Regions from separate parts of the Janthinobacterium sp. YR213 genome, predicted to be linked through region 2. Evidence: predicted binding sites of a transcription regulator. Region 2 holds the regulator's gene; each other region holds the start of a gene.

Region 1 (4,174 bases), on a different contig from region 2:
TCCCTCCACCCAGACGAACAGCGCCAGCAGGGCCAGCGCCAGCGCGACCAGGGCAAACGTGAGCGGATGCGCCAGTCCCACATGCTCGCTATTGGCAAAGGCAAACACCAGCGTCGCCGCGCCCGACGCCACCAGCAGCGCACCCCACACATCGAGCGCGCCGCCAGCCGCAGCGCTATCCGCATCGGGCCGGCCCAGGGGCAAGGCCGGCGACAGGGCCAGCACCAGCAAGCCGACGGGCACGTTAATCCACAGCACCCAGCGCCAGCCCAGCATATCCGTGATGAAGCCGCCCAGGATCAGTCCCGCGACAAAGCCGCTGGCCGCCACGGCCGTCCAGGCCCCCAGCGCCCGGTTGCGCTGCGCCGGCTCGGGAAACACGGCCAGCAGCAGGGAGAACGCGGCCGGCGAAAACATGGCGGCACCGAAGCCCTGCAGCGCGCGCGTGGCCACCAGCATGGCAGGGCTGTGCGAAAAACCACCGAGCAGCGAGGCGGCCGTGAACAGCAGCAGCCCCGTGATGAAGACGCGGCGGCGGCCAAACATGTCGGCCGCGCGCCCTCCCAGCAGCAGGAAGCCGGCGATGGCCACGCCATACGCATTGATCACCCATTGCAGCCCGCCGGGCGTAAAGCCCAGACTCTGCTGGATTTGCGGCAAGGGAATCATGGTGATGGAAAAGTCGAGCAAGGCAACGAATTGCGTGGTGCACAGCAACACCAGGCAAAGTTGCCGATGTGAAAGTAACATAGGAGATCCTATCGATATAGTTTTACTCGACGTCAAAAGAACGCCGCATGCCCCTATAATGCGTTTTTCCAGAGCGAAACTGAAACGATGATTTTTCGCGTACAACTATAGAAAAACTATATCGATGAAGCATCCTTTACCGCTCCAGGCGCTGCGCGCCTTTGTCGAAGTGGGCCAGCGCGGCAGCATCAAGGCGGCAGCCGAGGCGCTGCACGTGACGTCCGGCGCCGTCAGCCAGCAGATCCGCCTGCTGGAAGAGCGGGTCGGCATGCCCCTGTTTACGCGCGAACGCCAGGGCTTGCGCCTGACCGAGGCGGGCGCCATGGTCCACCCCGCCCTGCTGGGCGCCTTTGCGCAGATCGCCGGCGCCAGCCAGGCGCTGGAAGACATGGGCGCGCGCCAGACGCTCACCGTCAGCACGGTCGCCACCTTTGCCGCCGCGTGGCTGGTGCCGCGCCTGGGCCGCTTCAACCAGCGCCATCCCCATATCGAGGTGCGCGTGGAAGCGACATCCGCGCTGGTCGACCTGCGCCGCGACCGGGTCGACGTGGCCTTGCGCCACGGCCTGGGCGACTATCCGGGCTTGCAGGTGACGCGATTGATGGCGCCCGTGCTGGTGCCCGTCGCCAGTCCATCCCTGATGGCGGGCCAGCCGCCCATCGCCACGCCGGCCGATTGCCTGCGCTACCCGCTGCTGCACGATACGGACCGCGCCGACTGGCCATTGTGGCTGGCCGCGCATGGCGCCCCGGACGACAGCACGGATGCGGCGCGGGCGCGGCGCGGCTCGGCCTTCGAAGATGACTTTCTATTGATACGCGCGGCCGAGGCGGGCCAGGGCCTGGCCCTGGTGCCGCAGCTGTACGCGCAGGAGGAAATCGCCGCCGGGCGCCTGGTGCAAGTGCTGGATTTGCCCTGGCCCGCACGCTTTGCCTACTACCTGGTGGCGCGGCCCGACGCGGCCACGCGCCCCGCCGTGCAGGCATTCATGGCATGGATCTGCGAGGAAGCGCAGGCAGTGCGCTAGAGCGCATGGCCTGCGGCCACGCACGACACCACGCCGCAGGCGGTGCTGAACGGCGCCGGTACGCCGGCGCGCCCCATGGCGATGCACGTTGCGGCAGGCAGTATGGCCAGCAACAGGGCCAGGTAGCCGATCGCCTTCAGGCGCCGCACGGACGCATTGCCGACACCCGCGCCTGCCCCGTGTGGATAGCCCTTGCCCGCCTCTTCGCTGCCGCTTGCCGACATTTTCGTATGCATGTCCATCTCCTCTATCCACCGTGAGCGGTCTTGCTTCACTTCTTGCTTAACTACATCTTGCTACATAAATTTATCAAATACAACAAATAAATTCACGAAAAAATCGTTTTTATTATTCCTCGACAGGCGGAACGATGGAGGAAATATGTCCTGTCATAGTGAAAAATGGTTCACAGCAAGCTTTTCACGCCATCCATACCCGAACCCGCATCGATTAAAATTCAATATAATCATTTGAATCAAAATATTCGTTTAAATGGCTTTTATTCGAACTGCCATCCAGGTGGCAAGCCGCCTGCCGCACGCATCCGGCCAAACTTGATGTAGATCATAATTTTTTGAACAAGCTCTTGCTACCCTGTAAAAAAATGACAGGAGCCCTGGATGAGCAAGACGCAGCCGAGCGAGGCGGAACACAACATTGAACATGAGCGCCTGGGCAGCGCCTGGCAAGGCGTGCCAGTGCCCGACTATCCGGAAAGCGCACCGGAAGGCGCCACCCTGGACCTGCTGCTGAGCGCCTGGCTGGGCAAGTTCACGGGCGGCATTTCGCCTGCCGCGCTGGGCAACGCCTATGCCGACTGGCTCAGCCACCTGGCGCTGGCGCCGTCGAAGCAGCAAACCCTGCTGCAGGAAGCGTGGAAGAAGATCGGCCGCTGGCAGCGGTACGCGCTGCAATCGGCGCTGGCCGGCAGCGCCACTGAGCCGCCGTGCATCGCGCCGCTGCCGCAGGACCGGCGCTTCGACGACCCTGCCTGGCGGCGCTGGCCGTACAACCTCGTCTACCAGGGCTTCTTGCTGCAGCAGCAATGGTGGCACCGCGCCACCACGGGCGTGCGCGGCGTCTCGCCGCACCACGAAGATGTCGTCACGTTCACCGTGCGCCAGTGGCTCGACATGCTGGCGCCGTCGAACTTCCTGCTGACCAATCCCGTGGTGCAGCAAGCGGCCCTCGACAGCGGCGGCGCCAGCCTGGCGCGCGGCATGGCCCACGCGGCCGGCGACTGGCAGCGCGCCGCCATGGGAGCGCATGCACCCGATGCGCACCGCTACAAGGTGGGCCAGAACCTGGCCGTCACGCCGGGCAAGGTGGTCTACCGCAATGACTTGATCGAATTGATACAGTACGCGCCCGCGACAGAGAGCGTGCATGCGACGCCGCTGCTGTTCGTGCCCGCCTGGATCATGAAGTTCTATATTCTCGACCTGTCGCCGCACAATTCGCTGGTGCGCTACCTGGTGGGCCAGGGCCACACGGTATTCATGATTTCCTGGAAAAATCCGCTGGAAGAAGACCGCGAGTTGTCGCTGGAAGACTACCGCCAGCTGGGCGTGATGGATGCGCTCGACGCCGTTGCCAACATCACGGGCGCGCCGCAGGTGCACGCGGCCGGCTACTGCCTGGGCGGCACGCTGCTGGCGATTGCCGCCGCGACGATGGCGCGCGACGGCGATGCGCGCCTGGCCAGCCTCACCATGCTGGCCTCGCAGGTCGACTTCAAGGAGCCGGGTGAACTGTCGCTGTTCATCGACGAGAGCCAGGTCAGCTTCCTGGAAGCGGCCATGTGGAAGCAGGGCTACCTCGATACGAAGCAGATGGCGGGCGCCTTCCAGCTGCTGCGCTCGAACGACCTGGTCTGGTCGCGCCGGCTGCGCCATTACTTGCTGGGACAGGACGAGCAGGACAGCGACCTGATGGCCTGGAACGGGGACGCCACGCGCATGCCCTGCCGCATGCATGCGGAATACCTGCGCCGCCTGTTCCTGCACAACGACCTGGCCGAAGGCCGCTACCGCACGGCGGGCCGCCACATCGCCCTGCGCGACATCGACGCACCCATCTTTGCCGTCGGCACCCTGACGGACCACGTGGCGCCGTGGCGCTCCGTGTATAAACTGCAGCTGCTGACCGACACGGACGTCACCTTTTTGCTCACATCGGGTGGCCACAATGCGGGCGTCGTCTCGCCGCCGGGCCAGCCGCGCCGCAGCTACCAGCTGGCCACGCACGGCCACGATGCGCCCTATGTCGACGCGGACAGCTGGCAGCGCGACGTGCCGCACCATGACGGTTCGTGGTGGCCCGCCTGGCAAGCGTGGCTGGAAGAACGCGCGGGCGCGCACGTGGCGCCGCCGGCCATGGGGATTGCCCTGGGCGATG
Region 2 (4,174 bases):
GCCTGTCGAATCCGCAGGCACCCGCAAAGTAAAAATGGAACCTCAAGTCATCAAGATGTATGCGGCCCGCGAGCAAATCTACCCTCGCGAGGCCAAAGGACGCTACGCTACCTGGCGATGGGTATGCGTATGGCTTACCCAGCTGGCGTTCTACGGCTTGCCGTGGTTGACCTGGAATGGCAGGCAAGCCCTGCTGTTCGATTTGACCACGCGCAAGTTCTACATTTTCGGCGTCGTGCTGTGGCCCCAGGATTTCATCTATCTGGCGGCCCTGCTGATCATCTGTGCGTATTTGTTATTCCTCGTCACGGCCATTGCCGGGCGGGTGTGGTGCGGGTTCTCCTGCCCGCAAACGGTATACACGGAAATTTTCCTGTGGGTCGAACGCCGCATCGAGGGCACGCGCAGCGCGCGCATGGCCCTCGACAAGCAGGGCCCCTCCGTGCGCAAGGCCTTCAAGAAGACCGCCAAGCACCTGGTATGGGGCGCCATCGCCCTGTGGACGGGCTTTACCTTTGTCGGCTACTTCACGCCGATCAAGGAACTGGCGCAGTCGGTGACCACCCTCAATTTCGGTCCCTGGGAATGGTTCTGGGTCTTGTTCTACAGCCTGGCAACCTACGGCAACGCGGGCTGGCTGCGCGAGCAGGTGTGCAAATACATGTGCCCCTACGCGCGCTTCCAGAGCGCCATGTTCGACCAGGACACGCTGATCATCACCTACGATGCCAAGCGCGGCGAACCGCGTGGCGCCATGAGCAAGAAGGCCGGCAACAACGACAAGCTGGGCGATTGCATCGACTGTACCCTGTGCGTGCAGGTGTGTCCGACCGGCATCGATATCCGCAACGGCCTGCAGTATGAATGCATCGGCTGCGCCGCCTGCGTCGATGCCTGCAACAGCGTGATGGACAAGGTCGAGCGGCCGCGTGGCCTGATACGCTACAGCACCGACCATGCGATGGAAAACAACTTCAATTCGAAGCAGATACGCCAGCGCGCCATGCGCCCGCGCGTCTTGATCTACACTTCCATCCTGGCCCTGATCATCATCGCCGTGTGTACCTCGCTGGCCCTGCGCACGCCCCTGAAAATGGACGTGATCCGCGACCGCGGTTCGATGGGACGCGAAGTGGAAGACGGCATGATCGAAAACGTCTACCGCCTGCAGATCATGAATACGTCCGAGCAAAGCCAGCATTTTAAAATCAGCGCTTCCGGCTTGCCGGGCCTGACCTTGCTGACGCGCGAAGAAGTGACCTTGCAGCCGACGGAAACGCTGGGCTGGCCGATCCGCCTGCGCGTGCCGCACGGCGTCGGCGAGAAGGGCTCGAACAAGATTGCGATCGAATTGCAATCGCTGGACGATCCATCGCTGCATGTGCGCGAAAGCGCGGTATTCATCGTGCCACGTTAACAAGGAAAGGCGGACGGGGACCGGGTGCCCTCGCCGCCGCCACGAAGTTGCAGGAAGGCCGGTCCCCATGCGGGGACTGGCTGATTAAACAGGAGAAACAGCATGTCCGACAGTCTGAAACTGCAAGCCCCCGTTGCACCGTGGTACAAGCATCGCTGGCCATGGCTGCTGATGATCGGTCCCGGCCTGTCCGTGGTCGTCGGCAGCTTCATGGGCTATATCGCGTTTACGCAGCCCGATGCGCTGGTGGTGGGCGATTATTACAAGCAGGGCAAGGCAATCAACCAGGATTTGAAGCGCGACACGATCGCCAGCGACCTGGCCATGGATACGCGCCTGTCATATGACGTGGCTGCAGCGCGCCTCAGTGGTTCCGTGCACAGCTTCGGCAAGGCCTATCAGGCGCCGCTGCAGCTGCACCTGGCGCATGCGACCCTGCCGGAAAAGGATATCAAGCTGCTGGTGCAGCCCGATGCGGCCGGCAATTTTTCCGTAGCACTGCCGATGCTCGAGCGCAGCCGCTGGCAAGTGCTGGTGGAAAACGACAAACGCGAGTGGCGCCTGTCCGGCATCTGGACCTGGCCCCTGCAACGCAGCATCGCGCTGCACGCGGATGAAGAGCTTTAACGTACAGCGCCGGGAAAACCGTCGCGAGCGGCAGTGATTTGTGGTTGAGAAGCGCAGCTGTGCTATGCACGGGGGCGCCGAGCCAGCGAGCATCGCAGGCCGCAAAGCGCGACGCGCAGCAGGTTTTGACGGTGCTGTTACTTGCAGGTGTCCGTGCCGGCCGTAATCGCTTTCAACTTGGCCGGCTGCAGGATTTCGATCTCGCGGTTCGAGACGCGCAGCCAGCCTTCCTTCTTGAATTTCGACAATAAGCGGCTGACGCTTTCGATGGTCAGGCCCAGATAGTTGCCGATTTCCTCGCGCGACATGCGCAGCTGGAAATTGCTGCCCGAATAGCCACGTGCTTCATAGCGCGACGCCAGGTTGACGATGAAGGCGGCAAAACGCTGGGTCGCCTGCATATTGCCCAGCAATAGCATGACGCTTTGCTCGCGCGTGATTTCCTGGCTCATCATGCGGTGGAAATGACGCAGCAGGGTCGGCATATTGCCCAGCAATTGTTCCAGGCTGGAAAACGGAATTTCACACACTTCGCTGTCTTCCAGCGCCACGGCATTACAGTGGTGGCGGTCGGCGCTGATGGCGTCCATGCCCAGCAGTTCACCGGCCATCTGGAAACCCGTCACCTGCTCTTCGCCACCCGGATTGATCTGGTAGGTCTTGAAGTGCCCCAGGCGGATCGCGTACAGGTTCTGGAACGAGTCGCCGATGCGGAACAGCGAGGCCCCGCGCACGATCTTGCGGCGGCGGCCGATGATCTGGTCCAGCCTATCCATGTCGCCCACATCAAGGCCCATCGGCAGGCACAATTGATGCATGCTGCAGGTCGAGCATCGTGCACGCAACGCCTCCACGTTCACGGTGGGCAAGGTGGGAGTGAGTAGCGCTTCAGTCATGTCGGTACCTTTTAGAAAATGCAACAACAAGTTTACTGCATACAGCTGCATACAGGGTTGCCGTATGCCAATTTCACCGTAAATTCGGCGAATAAACGACGTCCAGCCTTTAATTATATGGCAACATCGTCAAAAGCCCATACGGGGCGGGCAATTTGCGCGGCGGCGCTTGCCAAGCTGGGGTATTGATAGGAAAATTCCTGACAGCATTATCTGCCGCCTGTGCCGCCCGGCACTGAAAAGGAAATCATGAAGCCTCTCGGCATTAAAGCAAAAGTCGCGCTGGCCACCAGCCTGACCTCGATCGCCATGATCGCGCTGGTCACCATGATCCAGGTGCAGCACATGCGCGACGACTTCACCCGAGTACTGCTGAGCCAGCAGTCATCCCTGATCAGCCGCACCGCTGCCGAGCTCGACGACAAGCTGGGCATGCTGCTGCAGATTGTCACCCTGACGGCCAGGCAGCAGCCGCCGGAACTGATCGCCCAGCCCGCCAAACTGCGCGAATACTATGCGCGCCGCTCGATGCTGGTGCTGTTCGACGACGTGCTGGTGCTCGATGCGCATGGCGCCATCGTGGCCGACATGCCGGAAGTGGCGGGGCGCGCCGGCATCAACGTCGCCGAGCGCGAGTATTTCCAGACCGTCCTGCGCACGCGCCAGCCCATGATTACCGAGCCGATGCTGGGCAAGTCGAGCGGCATGCCCATCGTGCAGATGGTGGCGCCCGTGCTGGCCGCCGATGGCCAGGTGGCCGGCGTGGTGATCGGCGTGCTGCGCCTGTACAAGGACAATCTGCTGGGCCGCCTGCGCTCGGAAAAGATCGGCAAGAGCGGCTATTACTTCATCCTCACGCGCGGCGCCGTGCCGCGCTATGTGCTGCACCCCGATACCAGCCGTTTGCTGCAGCCACGCAAGCCGAACGCCAACCTGACGACCACCCAACTGCTGAAGGAGGATGGCGAAGGCAGCATGGTCAGCACCAACAGCCGCGGCATCACGGCCGTCAACAGCTTCAAGCGCCTGAAATCCGTGAACTGGCTGCTGGCCGCCTCGCTGCCCGTCGAGGATGCCTTCGAACCGTTCGATGGCGTACTGTACCGGCTGGTGCTGTGGAGCATCCTCGCTTCGCTGCTGGCCGCCTTTGTTCTGGGCTTGGTCACCGTGCGCCTGCTGTCGCCGCTGGTGCGCCTGCGCGACACCCTGCTGGCCCTGCGCACCAGCGGCAGCC
Region 3 (4,174 bases), on a different contig from region 2:
AATACCTGGACGAGGTCACCACCGTTCTGACGGAACTGTACGACCTCGACGACGACGCCGCCATCAAGCTGGTCGTGGCGGCGCAGGACGCCGAATTTTTTGTCCCGCACGACGCCCATGAAGAAATGCGTACCGCCGAACAAGCCAAGAAGGATGCGGTCACCTTGTTCGAGCGCAAGCAGAATCGCCAGCAAACGCAGGAAAAACAGCAGCAGCGCGTGCGCCAGCAAAAGAAATAAGAACGGATCACCGGGCTTCTGGCCGCCTGGCCGTGAGGCAACATGGGCTTCGGCGCAATGCCGGGGCCCGGCCATTTGATGCAGCGCAAACGTGCCATGGCACGCTGGCGATATGGTGAGCAATGTCGTCACGCGTCCGGGCTCTTGTGGCGGGCTCGGCATCTACAATGAGCGTGGCGTTGTTTCCCGTCAGCAGGAGCGAGCCATGCGAGCTACGAGTCACCCCAGCAAGGAACAGGTACGCGCCTATATGCGCCGGCGCGAACGCGCGCTGCAGCCGCCGCCGCCGCCCGATGAAATCCGCCGGCAACTGGCCTGGTGCCGCGTGGATGCCATTCCGGGCACTTGCCCGCTTGCCACCCCGGCCGGCGTGGCTGCGCAAGGCTGGCATTTATCAGCGGAAATGGCCCGCCTGAGCACCCTCATGGCCATAGCCTGGCTCATGCATAGCGGTGTTGCTCATCGTAAAAATTGATGACGTGCAGCAAATTTTTCCAATTTGAGTTATCCTCTAGCACATTCCAAGTGCGTCAATTCTCTTCAATTATCACAATTTTGCTTTAAGTTACGCAAAAATCAACAATAGCGTGTATTATATTGTTTGCGGCGTAAAAGCCGCATAAGTGATGGCGATTTTTAGTGTGTTTACCCTGAATTATTGCAGAAGAGACATTCGGTTTCTTTTTGCCTTAATACAACAAGTACGGATTTTCGATCATGTCTCTCAAACAAATTACCTCTTTGCCTACCTACAACCCGAATCGCGTCCTCGATGCGATCATCGACAAGCTGCAACTGAAGAACGATGCCGCCCTGTCGCGAGCACTGGAAGTGGCGCCACCGGTCATCAGCAAGATTCGTCACAACACCTTGCCGATCGGCGCCACGATCCTCATCCGCATGCATGAAATCAGCGATTTCAGCATTCGTGAACTGCGCGAGTTGATGGCTGCCTAAGAGCGCCTGACAGACGGCAAACTGAGAGGTGCCGTCTGCGTTAGTCAAGCTTGCCGCGTGCGGCAGCCATACCTGCCTTCCCGTTTTCTATTGCGTGTCCGGGCTCAGCGTCGGACGATCCGTATAGAAGCGCCCTGTTTCCAGGCCAGTCGGGGATGACTCGACCAGCGCTGCGGCCACTTTGCCGGGCGCGCTGGAAAATGCGGTCTGGGCAGCACCGGTGGCGCGGCCCGAATACGCGGTCGCTTGCACCGCAGCACTGGAAAACGCCGTCTGCACGGCCCGGCCAGAATACGCCGTTGCCTGTACCGCGGCACTGGAAAACGCCGTTTGTACGGCGCGCCCCGAATACGCCGTCGCCTGCACGGCCGCGCTGGAAAATGCCGTCGCCTGTACTGCTGCACTGGAAAATGCCGCCTGCACGGCGCGTCCCGAATATGCCGTCTCCGCGCGGAGATAATCTTCCCCGAATGTCTGCTCGTACAACTGCTTCATGCGTTCGCCCACGCGGTGGTGCGCCGCTTCGTCGTCTTCGCCGCGCAAGCCGATGTATGGGAAGTGATGCAGGAAGTAGCCGAACACCTGTTCGCAATCCGCCGCATATTTGAGGGTATCGAGGATGTGGTAGTGCCAGAAGGTATCGACGTCCATCAGCGGCGCCGTTTCTTCCTGCGGAAACTGTTTCATCAGGATTAGGAAGCGGCGGTATTCGAATTCCACTGCATTGGCCTTTTCGAGGCTCCATCCTTCGCCGGACTCCCGGTGCATCAGCTTGACCTTGATCGCGTCCAAATTCAAATCGGCAATTGCCTTGAAACTGTCGTTCGTATCCATGAATGTCCTTTGGTAAAGAGCGTTGTGGGAACTGCGGTAAAACAAGGGAAAGCGGTGGCTGTGTACTCCTGGCAAGTAGTCGGGGAATGCCTGGCCGATGGCGGGCAGGCGCTAAGTTGTTCTACATCAATATTGCATCTAATTACAAAATACGCAAGCTGAGCTTGTTTCATGCGGAACGCGCGCCGCTCAGCTGCTGGCCCGGCTTTCTTCCTGGTAGGGAAACGCGGTGGCGTCCGCGCCCAGCGGTACGCTGACATGCACGCTCATGCCGGCGCCTGGGCTGCTTTCAATGTAAAAAGTGCCGCCCAGCAACTTTATACGTTCTTCGATGCCCACCAGGCCAAACGAGCCCAGCTTGTTGCGCCCGTCGATGGCCGCGCCCACGCCGTTGTCGCTGATGCTCATCGACACCGTATCACGGCACTTTTCCAATTTGACTTGGACGCGGCTGGCATTCGCATGCTGGGAAATATTGCTGAGCGACTCTTGCAGGATGCGGAACAGGGCCGTCGCGCATTGGTCGCTGAGGCAAATGTCGTCATGGCTTTCGCTCACTTCGCAGGCGATGCCCGTGCGCTGGCGAAATTGCGCCACCTGCCATTCGACGGCCGCATTCACGCCCAGGTCCAGCACGGTAGGGCGCAAGTCGTTGATGATCTGCCGCACGCTCTTGATGGTGGCGTCGATCTGCTCCAGGGTTGAGCGGGCGCGGGCGTTCAGGCGCGGGTGGCGGCGCTGCGTGCGCGAGGCCAGCATGTCGGCGTCGATGCGCAGCACCAGCAGGTTCTGCCCCAGGTCGTCGTGGATTTCGCGCGCGATGCGCTTGCGCTCTTCTTCCTTGATCTGGTCGGCATGGGCCGCCAGGCGGCGCAGTTTCTGGTGCGACAGCTGCAGGCGGATCTGGCTGGCGCGCAATTCCTCCGTCATGCCTGTTGCCATCTGGATGGCGCGTCGGCGCGACGACGCCAGGGTGTGGAACAGCACATACAGCAGCATGGTGCTGGCAAAGCCGATCAGCAGGGCCAGCCACGGCAGGAAGGCGTCGAAGCGCGAATACAGGTCGCTCTTGCGCACGCTGAACAGCGCTTGCCAGGCGCGGCCATTGTGCTCGATCAGCAGCGTGCTGCTCAGGTAGCGGCCCGAACTGCCGGGCTGCCACCATGGTGCATGCATGCCTGCCGCCGTGCTGTCGAAGATGGGGCGCATGTCGTGCGGCAACTGCAGCGGCACCTCCCGCTGTTGCAGCGCCTGCGGGCCGATATCGAACAGGGTCAGGCGGACGTTGCGTACCGGCATGTCGGCCAGCGCGCTGCGCATCATCGTCACCAGGTCGTAGCCGATGCCGACGGAACCCTGGTAAGCCGCGCGCCGCTGCTCCACCGTATCGACGGGCATGCCGAAGCGGTACACGGGCAGGCGCATGGCCATGCCCGTCAGCTGGGGACGGCCGTCCATCGGCACGGGCACGCCGGAATTGCTGATGCGGCCGGAATCGCGCGACTCCGCCAGCGCTTCCGCGATCTGGGGGCGCGAGGCGATGTCATGGCCATACTTTTCCGGGGCGCTGGCGATCGGCTCGATGTATACGAGCACGGAATACTGGGCGCGCGGCCCGGGCGGGTGGATGGCAAACGCCGGATAGCCGTCGCGCCCGGGCGGATAGTCGCGCCGCATGGCCGCTTCGTAGGCGGCGCGCTGCGTCTCGTCGAGTTCCTGGCTGTAATTGAGGTTCATCACGCCCGGGTAGTTCTGTTGCAGGGCGATGTTAGCCACGTAGCGGTGGAATTGCTCGCGGCTCACGTGTTCGTTGGCCTGGAACAGGCTGGCCGTGCCGCGCAGCAGGTTGGCATACGACTTGGTGCGCGATTCGATGTTTTTCTGGGTGTTGTGCGCCAGATTGTTGAATTCTTCGCTGGCATCGCTTTCGATCGACAGCGAAGCGGCCATGTAGAACAGCAGGCCCACCATCGTCGACACGACAAAGCCGAACAGCCACAGCGGTCTTTTTTCAGCAGCTAAGGGGTGTTCGCCGGCAGTAGAAGGCATTGCCATCCGCATCAGGAAGAGGAATCGGGTGCCGCCTGGTGGCGGAGGCTAGGCTAGGTTGTACAAGCACTATTAAAATTGCAAATTGCTCAATA

What was found. Region 2 encodes FNR, which switches genes on or off when oxygen is low (the NO sensors DNR and NnrR bind a similar motif). Its sites were predicted from a motif close to TTGATNNNNATCAA; they were not measured.
Region 1: the regulator FNR is predicted to act here: its motif matches at 2,332-2,345, upstream of BLT98_RS28000 (PHA/PHB synthase family protein).
Region 3: the regulator FNR is predicted to act here: its motif matches at 2,147-2,160, upstream of BLT98_RS22525 (glycine-rich domain-containing protein).

What each region holds. Positions count from the first base shown of each region.
Region 1 covers NZ_FNDA01000009.1:126,577-130,750, reverse strand. The annotation lists gene BLT98_RS28015 (MFS transporter) at 1-750, opposite strand, end outside; gene gcvA (transcriptional regulator GcvA) at 875-1,777, shown strand; gene BLT98_RS28005 (hypothetical protein) at 1,774-2,013, opposite strand; gene BLT98_RS28000 (PHA/PHB synthase family protein) at 2,398-4,174, shown strand, end outside.
Region 2 covers NZ_FNDA01000003.1:770,808-774,981, reverse strand. The annotation lists gene ccoP (cytochrome-c oxidase, cbb3-type subunit III) at 1-32, shown strand, start outside; gene ccoG (cytochrome c oxidase accessory protein CcoG) at 35-1,417, shown strand; gene BLT98_RS17400 (FixH family protein) at 1,520-2,044, shown strand; gene fnr (fumarate/nitrate reduction transcriptional regulator Fnr) at 2,182-2,940, opposite strand; gene BLT98_RS17390 (response regulator) at 3,190-4,174, shown strand, end outside.
Region 3 covers NZ_FNDA01000005.1:316,508-320,681, reverse strand. The annotation lists gene BLT98_RS22540 (hypothetical protein) at 1-239, shown strand, start outside; gene BLT98_RS22535 (hypothetical protein) at 445-714, shown strand; gene BLT98_RS22530 (hypothetical protein) at 957-1,196, shown strand; gene BLT98_RS22525 (glycine-rich domain-containing protein) at 1,284-2,075, opposite strand; gene BLT98_RS22520 (CHASE domain-containing protein) at 2,220-4,079, opposite strand.